Regions from separate parts of the Stenotrophomonas sp. NA06056 genome, predicted to be linked through region 2. Evidence: riboswitches for the same ligand, from Rfam matches in the RefSeq annotation. Region 2 holds a riboswitch; the other holds the start of a gene.

Region 1 (4,407 bases), 710 kb from region 2:
CAATGGCACCGCGTCACCGGCCTGGCCGACCTCCAGCAGGGCCAGCGTACGTGGCGGCTCGGCCAGCGCGGCCAGTTCTTCAAGAATACCGGCCACCGCCGGCAGCGCGGTTTCATCGGCCACCAGCAGCACCTGGCCGACACCCGCCGGCGGCTTCCACTCCCAACCTTCGCTGCTGTCGGCACAGTCGGCGTCGGGGGCCAGCAGCACCACGCGGTCGCCCGGACGGGCGTGGATGGCCCAGCGCGAGGCTGGCCCGGTCTCGCCATGCAGGACGAAATCCACGTCCACCTCGCACCGTTCCGCGCGCAGTTGACGGATGGTGTAGGTGCGCATCGGCGGTCGCGCGTCATCTGGCAGCGCCCGGTAACGGGCATACCAGTCTTCGCCGCTGGGCACGTGCGGCGCGTCCTGCCCGGGCAAGGGGAAGAACACCTTGATGCGTTGGTCCGGGCCTTCAGTCTTCATGCGCGCTACATCGGCGCCGGTGAACACCAGGCGGTCCAGAGAAGGAGAAAGAACGCGGCGCTCCTTCAGCGCCACCTCGAACAGGCGGTAGGTCTGCTGCGCAGCCATGGGGGTACCTCATGCGACGACATCGGAATGGCTGGCTGTCGTGCATCCACGAACCGGCTCGCTGGAAACCCCAGCCTAGCCCCTGCCCGCAGCGCCGCAAGGGGGCACTGCGCGATGCTGTGCCCTACCCCTGCGCGACGCTCAATGCGCCGTGCCGGCTGCCTCTGATGCGCGTTCGCGCTGATGCTCCCAGAACCAGAACAGGAAGCCGGCCGCGAAGAAGCCCGCCTGCCCCAGTGCCAGATGCAGCGGGCTGTCGTGCAGCAGCGGTGACACCACACCCGCCACCACGGTGCTGATCATCAGCTGCACGAAGGCCTGCAGCGACGAGGCCAGACCGCGCTGCTGCGGATACATGTCCAGCACTGCCAGCGCCAGGATCGGGAAGATCAGCGCCATGCCCATGCCGCCCAGGAAGATCGGCATCACCGCCCACGGCAACGCGAACTGCGGTGCCAGGCTGACGTAGCCGATGTTCAACACCGCAGAGACCGCACACAAGGTGAAGCCAAGGGAGACCTGCCGCGTCGGCGTGCTGTGCCCGGCCATGCGCCCGGACAGGAACGAACCGGTGGTCATGCCGCCGATGGTGGGAATGAACAGCCAGGCAAAGCCGCCCTCACCCAGGTGCAGGTGCTGCATCACGATGGCCGGCGCCGAGGAGATGTACAGGAAGATGCCGCCAAAGCCGATGCTGCCCGCCAGCGCCAGGCGCAGGAAACGCGGGTTGAAGCCGATGCGCACGTAGTCGCGCATCAACGTGCGTGGCGACAGTGCGACCCGTGCCTGCGCCGGATGGGTTTCCGGCAGGAAGCGCGCGGTGGCCGCCAGCAGCACCAGCGCGAATACCACCAGGAACCAGAAGATCAGCGGCCAGCCGGCACCGCTGAGCAGGATCCAGCCGCCGATGATTGGCGCGATGGCCGGGGCGATGCCGAACAGCATCGACACCTGGCTCATCAGCCGCTGCGCGTCGTGGCCGTGGTACAGGTCGCGGATCACCGCCCGGCCAACGATCATGCCGACACCGGCAGACAGGCCCTGCAGCGCGCGGAACGCCAGCAGCGTGGTCAGGTCGGTGGACAACGCGCAGCCCACCGAGGCGCCGACGAAGATCACCAGGCCGCCGAGGATCACCCGCTTGCGCCCCCACGCATCGGACAGCGGGCCGTGGGCCAGGCTCATCAGGCCGTAGAACAGCAGGTAGACGCTGATGGTCTGCTGCACGGCCACCTCGTCCACCGCCAGGCGCTGGGCCAGCTGCGGGAATGCAGGAAAGATGGTGTCGATCGAGAACGGACCGAACATGGCCAGGCCAGCGAGCAACAGGGCCATGCGGCGGGTGGAAGGAGCAACAGCGGCGGTCATCGGGCAAGCGTCCGGCAGGGCCATGCGTGACACGCACGGCGGGCGCCGATCCCCTGCAGCAGGGACGGCGCCAGATGAATACGAGAATCCGCCCATCATAGGTGGGGAATGCGCGCGATGCCATGCACGGGTGCACAGAACGCACGCCCGGGCCATCGGCCATTCAGGCCTGTGAGGCCGTTGCGGGCCACCGTCGGGCGCCGGCAAGAGGCTATAATCGGCGGGCAACATGGTGGGAGAAGCAGGTCACCGCTGCCGAAGGCGCAACGCCCGTAATCGCTCAGGCCCGATACCACCCGTAACAGAACTCTGGAGAGACCGGTTCGATCCGGCGCCGAAGGGGCACGAAGCTGCGGTTTCCCGCGCTTTTAAACTCTCAGGCAAAAGGACAGAGGGGCGCCCGCAGACCGCCGACCGGCGGCTTGTGCCCGTGCGTGTGCCCTTTCCTGACGGATCCTTCGCCATGTCCCAGAACACCCCTTCCCTGCGTGAGCTCGAGCACCATTCCGCGTTCGTCGAGCGTCACATCGGCCCCAACGATGCCGAGATCGCGCAGATGCTCGGCGTCATCGGCCACGCCTCGCTGGATGCGATGACCGATGCCATCGTCCCGGCCAAGATCAAGTCGCCGGCACCGCTGGCGCTGCCGGAGTCGATCACCGAAGTGCAGGCGCTGGCGAAGATCCGCGCGATCGCCGACAAGAACACCGTGCTGCGCAGCTTCATCGGCCAGGGCTACTACGGTACCCACACGCCGAACGTGATCCTGCGCAACATCCTGGAAAACCCGGCCTGGTACACCGCCTACACCCCGTACCAGGCGGAAATCTCGCAGGGCCGCATGGAAGCGCTGATCAACTTCCAGACCCTGTGCGCCGACCTGACCGGCATGGAAATCGCCAACGCCTCACTGCTGGACGAAGCCACTGCCGCCGCTGAAGCAATGACCCTGGCCAAGCGTTCGGCCAAGTCGAAGTCGGACACCTTCTTCGTGCATGACGCCGTGCACCCGCAGACGCTGGAACTGCTGCGCACCCGCGCCGAGCCCATGGGCATCGTGCTGCGCGTCGGCACTCCGGCCGAAGCGCTGGAAGCGGAAGCCTTCGGCCTGCTGCTGCAGTACCCGGATACCTTCGGCCAGGTGGGCGACTACAAGGCGCTGGTCGATGCCGTGCATGCGCGCGGCGGCCTGGTGGCCGTGGCCACCGACCTGCTGGCCCTGACCCTGCTGGCCGCCCCGGGCGAATGGGGTGCGGACATCGTGGTCGGCAACAGCCAGCGTTTCGGCGTGCCGTTCGGCTTCGGTGGCCCGCATGCTGCGTTCATGGCCTGCCGTGACGCCTACAAGCGTTCGATGCCGGGCCGCCTGATCGGCGTCTCGATCGACGCGCAGGGCAACCCGGCCTACCGCCTGACCCTGCAGACCCGCGAGCAGCACATCCGCCGCGAGAAGGCCACCTCCAACATCTGTACCGCGCAGGTGCTGCTGGCGGTGATGGCCTCGATGTACGCCGTCTACCACGGCCCGGAAGGCCTGACCCGCATTGCCCGCCGCACCCATCGCCTGGCCTCGATCCTGGCCGCAGCGCTGCGCAATGCCGGCGTGCAGGTCGGTGGCGATTTCTTCGACACCCTGCATGTCACCGGTGTGCACGCCGATGAGATCCATGCCAAGGCCCGCGCCGCCGGCTACAACCTGCGCGCGATCGACAGCGACTCGGTCGGCATCAGCCTGGACGAAACCACCACCCGCGCCGACATCGTGGCCCTGGCCGCGGTGTTCGGTGCGCAGCTGGATGTGGACGCACTGGACGCCAGCACCGCCGATGCGCTGCCGGCCGGTCTGCTGCGCCAGTCCGCGTTCCTGACCCACCCGGTGTTCAACACCCACCACAGCGAGCACGAACTGCTGCGCTACCTGCGTTCGCTGGCCGACAAGGACCTGGCGATGGACCGCACGATGATCCCGCTGGGTTCTTGCACCATGAAGCTCAACGCCACCGCCGAGATGATCCCGGTGACCTGGCCGGAGTTCTCGCAGATCCACCCGCTGGTACCGGCCGACCAAGCGCTGGGCTACAAGGAACTGATCGATTCGCTGGAAGCGATGCTGGTCGAGTGCACCGGCTACGACGCGGTCAGCCTGCAGCCGAACTCCGGCGCGCAGGGCGAGTACGCCGGCCTGCTGGCGATCCGCGCCTACCACCGCTCGCGCGGCGAAGATCATCGTGACATCTGCCTGATCCCGGATTCGGCGCACGGCACCAACCCGGCCTCGGCACAGATGTGCGGCATGAAGGTCGTGGTGACCAAGACCGATGCCAACGGCAACGTCGACGTCGAGGACATCCGCCTCAACGCCGAGAAGTACAGCGATCGCCTGGCCGCGATCATGATGACCTACCCGTCCACGCATGGCGTGTTCGAGGAGGAAGTGGTCGAGATCTGCGAGATCATCCACAA
Region 2 (4,407 bases):
CACCGCGCGGATCGGGCCATCGAAGCTGCCCTTGGGCAGGTTGACGTTGGCCGCAGCGATCGCGGTGCGGATATGGTCCATGCCCAGGTTGTTGGCGGCCAGTGCGCCCGGATTGACCTGGATGCGCACGGCAGGGCGCTGGCCACCGGCCAGGCTGACCAGACCGACACCCGGAAGCTGTGCCAGCCGCTGGGCGATGCGGGTGTCGACCAGATCATGCACCTGTGGCAGCGACAGACCCTGCGAGGTCACCGCCAGGGTCAGGATCGGCGTGTCGGCCGGATTGACCTTGCGGTACACCGGCGGCACCGGCAGGTCGCCGGGCAGGAAGCTGCCGGCTGCGTTGATCGCCGCCTGCACGTCCTGTTCGGCAACGCCCAGCGACACCTCCAGGCCGAACTGCAGGGTGATCACCGAGGCGCCACCGGAACTGGTGGACGACAGCTGTTTCAGGCCGGGAATCTGCCCGAGCTGGCGTTCCAGCGGCGCAGTGATGGTGCGCGTAGTCAGCTCCGGGCTGGCGCCGGGGTACAGCGTGGTGATCTGGATGATCGGGTAGTCGACCTGCGGCAGCGCCGCCACCGGCAGCAGGCGATAGGCCAGTATCCCGGACAGCAGCAGCGCCACCATCAGCAGCGTGGTGGCGACCGGGCGCAGGATGAAGGCACGCGAGAGGTTCATGCGCCGGCCTTGGTCGATGCCTCCTCGGTGATGATCTCCACCGCGGTGCCGTCTTCCAGCCCGTCGATGCCTTCGATCACCACCTTGTCACCGGCCACCAGGCCGGAGCGCACCGCAACGCGACCGTCATCCGCCGGGCCGAGCACCACCGTGCGCCGTTGTGCCTTGTTGTCCTTGTCGATGATGTGCACGTAGTTGCCCTGGCTGCCGAACTGCACGGCGGCATCGGGAACCAGCAGTGCGGGATGCTCACCCAGCTGCAGGCGCACATTGACGAACTGGTTGGGGAACAGCGCCTGATCGGCGTTGTCGAACTGCGCGCGCAGCTTCAGCGTGCCGGTGGCGGTATCGATGCGGTTGTCGACGCTGGACAGGATGCCGCTGGCAAGCTGCCGGCGTTCTTCGCGGTCCCAGCTTTCCACCGCCAGCGCCGGCTGCGCCTGCACCGCGTCGAGCAGGGCGGGAAGCTCCGGTTCGGGGACGGTGAACAGCACGCTGATCGGCGCCGTCTGCGCCAGCGTGACCAGGCCCTCGGTATCGCTAGCGTGCACCAGGTTGCCGACGTCCAGCCGACGCAGGCCGACACGGCCGCTGACCGGGGCGACGATGCGCGTGTACTGCAGCTGCAGCCGCGCTTCGTCCACCGACGCCTGGTCGCTGAGGCGACGTCCCTGCAGCTGGCGCACCTTGCTCTGCTGGTCGCTCAGTTCCTGGGCCGACACGAAGTGCTGGCGCTGCAGTTCACCGAAGCGCTGCAACTGGCGCTCGGCATTCTCCAGCTCGGCCAGGTTCTGCTGTTGCGTACCCAGTGTCTGCGCAAGCTTCACCTGGTAGGGGCGGGGATCGATCTGTGCCAGCAGGTCACCTGCCTTGACCTGCTGGCCCTCCTGGAAATGCAGGCGCATCAGTTCGCCGTCCACGCGGCTGCGCACCACCACGCTGTGCAGCGGGGTGACCGTGCCGACCGCCTTGATCCGCAGCACCAGCGGTTCTGCGCTGGCGCGGGCGATGCGTACCGGCACGGCCTTGCCGGCGCCGGCCTGTTCGCCATCGCCCGTTTCGGCATGCGGCCACAGCCACCACGCCAGGCCAGCGACAAGGGCAAGACCGGCCACGACCAGCAGCGGACGGGCACGGCGGAAGCGGGAGTTTTCGGCGACAGACATGGGGCATCCTGCGCCCTGCGTGCACGCAGGGTCATGCGGGCCCGTCGACACCACGAAGGGTCACGGGCAGCGGGGGAGGGGGTTGTCTGGCGGGGCCGCAGGCGCGGCGTGGCTGGATGCCGTCGCGCGTGCGACGGGGCGCCAATGGTAGCGGTTTACGCGGGCCGTCGCCGCGTGACCTTGGTCATGCAACGCAGCCGGAAATGCCGGCTGAAGGCCGGCATCACCGTCAAACGATCAATGCACTTCGTCGTGGTACACGAATTTCGGCATTTCCCAGCGGTAATGGATCGCCAGCAGGCGCACGGCGAACCCACCACCCAGGCAGCACAGGATCGCCGTGGCATCGGCTACGCCCCAGTGCAACAACAGCAGATACACCGCACCGGTCAGCAGCGAGATGATCGCGTACAGCTCCTTCTGGAAGATCAGTGGCACCTCGTTGCAGAGGATATCGCGCAGCACGCCGCCGAAGGCGCCGGTGAGCATGCCGGCGATCAGCACGATCGGCAGTGCATGGCCGGCTTCGCGCGCGATCGAGCAGCCGATCAGGGTGAAGGCAATCAGGCCCAGCCCGTCCAGCACCAGGAAGGTGCGGCGGAAATGGTGCATCCAACGCGCCACCCAGGTGGCAATCAGTGCCGCGCACACGGTGAAGCCCAGGTATTCGGGATGCTTCACCCAGCCCAGCGGGTAGTGGCCGAGCAGGATGTCGCGCAGCGAGCCGCCACCGAGGGCGGTGACGCAGGCGATCATGACCACGCCGAACAGGTCCATGCGGCGGCGGCCTGCAGACAGGGCGCCGGTCATGGCTTCGGCGGAAATGGCGATCAGGTAGATGATGGACAGCAGCATGGGCAGGCTCCGGGCGCGGTGGGGCCGGCCATGCGCGACCACCGCCACTGCCTGCGCAATGACGGGATGACGATGACCGGTGCCGCTCCCGCTGTCCTTTTGCCTGAGAGTTCAGCGGCGTGAGCCGCGTGCCCCTTCGGCGGATCGTCCCGGGCATGCCCGGTGACCTCTCTCCAGCTCGGCGAGTCGAATGCATGGTTGGTGGGATTCCAGCCCACCGGCCTGAGCGATCATGGGAGCCTGCGCCTTCGGCGGGCGCCAGCGTGGCGCCTCTCTCCTGCATTCGGCCGCCAGTATATCCGCTGCAGTGCAGCACGGCATAATCCGACCATGGTTTCGCCTTCCCGCCCCTGGTTCCTGTACCTGCTCGAATGCCGCGACGGCAGCTATTACGCCGGCATCAGCACCGACGTGCAGGCCCGTTTTGCCGCCCACCAGGCCGGCAAAGGCGCGCGCTACACCCGATCGCGGCCGCCCCTGCGGGTCCTGGCGGTACGCGAGTACCCGGACAGGGCAGCGGCCTCACGCGCCGAATGGGAGCTCAAGCAGCAGCCGCGCGAACGCAAGCTGGACTGGCTGCAGGCGCCGGATTCCGGCCTTCTGTAGAGCCGAGCCCACGCTCGGCTGCTGTTCCTGCTGCCCGATGGTGAAACCGAGCATGGGCTCGGCGCCACAGTAGATCCACGCCATGCGTGGATGGGGTGCACCCGGCCATGCCATGATCGCCCAGCCCTCAGCGCTGGAGACCCGGATGTCCACCGTTGCCCTGTTGTTCGCGCTTTCTGCAGCAGCCAGCCCCACTGCCGACGCCACCACGATCGCAGCCATCGAAGCCACCTGCCACGACTACGTCGACGGACAGCTGGAGGCCGACCCGCAGCGCGTCGCCCGTTCCCTGCACCCGGACCTGGCCAAGCGCGCGGTACTCGGCGATACACCCGACGAACGACTGGGATTGCGCCGCATGTCGAAGGAGGAGCTGGTCTCGCTGACAAAGCAGGGCGCACTGAAGACCCCAAAGGATCAATGGGACCGTCGCTGCACGGTGCTGGACGTGACCGGCAACGCCGCCTCGGTGCGGTTGGAAACGCCGTGGTTCGTGGACTATTTCCACATGGGGCGCTTCGAGCAGCGCTGGGTCATCGTCAACGCGCTGTGGTATCCGAAGCCGAAGGCGAAATGAGCAATGCGCGCCGCCGGTAAAGCGTGGCTTTCGGTCGTCGTGCTGGTAGCCGGTATCGCGCTGCTGCCTGGCCTTCTGTACCTGCTCGGACTGGCGCTGGTGGAAGGCTGGCCGAAGCCGGCTGATCGCGCGCCCAGTGGTGTGGCTGCGTGCAGCAGTGAACCGCGAACAGGATTTCAGCCGATGAATCCCTGGAGTTTCGCCGCGCAGTTCTTCGATCCTGGAGCGCTGAAGAAGGCGACTGATATCGAGCGCGAAGCGTTCTGGGTTGCACGCCGCCACCTGATGCGGCAGCCACGGCACGACATGCTGCGCTGGCACCTGAGCAGCACCTCGTTGACGATCTGGATCACCCGGCACTGGAGTGCGGCGCAGATTGGCGATACCGCAAGGAAGGAAGATTTCTGCCGCGCATGGTCGAAACGGCGTGTGCCCGGCGGCCCGATGAACCGGTAGATCCACGCCATGCGTGGATGATGTTGACGGAGTCAGAGCCCTTTCCTGCGGAAAGGGATCCGACCC

Evidence for each region. Region 2 has a riboswitch for glycine ahead of HUT07_RS01615 (trimeric intracellular cation channel family protein). Riboswitches for the same ligand answer to the same signal wherever they lie in the genome.
Region 1: it holds a riboswitch for glycine, as region 2 does, so the genes downstream of both, gcvP (aminomethyl-transferring glycine dehydrogenase) here and HUT07_RS01615 (trimeric intracellular cation channel family protein) in region 2, are expected to answer to the same signal.

The regions. Positions count from the first base shown of each region.
Region 1 covers NZ_CP054931.1:1,071,907-1,076,313, reverse strand. The annotation lists gene HUT07_RS04645 (siderophore-interacting protein) at 1-576, opposite strand, end outside; gene HUT07_RS04640 (multidrug effflux MFS transporter) at 718-1,944, opposite strand; glycine riboswitch at 2,244-2,346, shown strand; gene gcvP (aminomethyl-transferring glycine dehydrogenase) at 2,408-4,407, shown strand, end outside.
Region 2 covers NZ_CP054931.1:364,475-368,881, forward strand. The annotation lists gene HUT07_RS01605 (multidrug efflux RND transporter permease subunit) at 1-681, opposite strand, end outside; gene HUT07_RS01610 (MdtA/MuxA family multidrug efflux RND transporter periplasmic adaptor subunit) at 678-1,847, opposite strand; gene HUT07_RS01615 (trimeric intracellular cation channel family protein) at 2,085-2,702, opposite strand; glycine riboswitch at 2,786-2,889, opposite strand; glycine riboswitch at 2,903-2,992, opposite strand; gene HUT07_RS01620 (GIY-YIG nuclease family protein) at 3,033-3,308, shown strand; gene HUT07_RS01625 (nuclear transport factor 2 family protein) at 3,454-3,885, shown strand; gene HUT07_RS01630 (hypothetical protein) at 3,889-4,341, shown strand.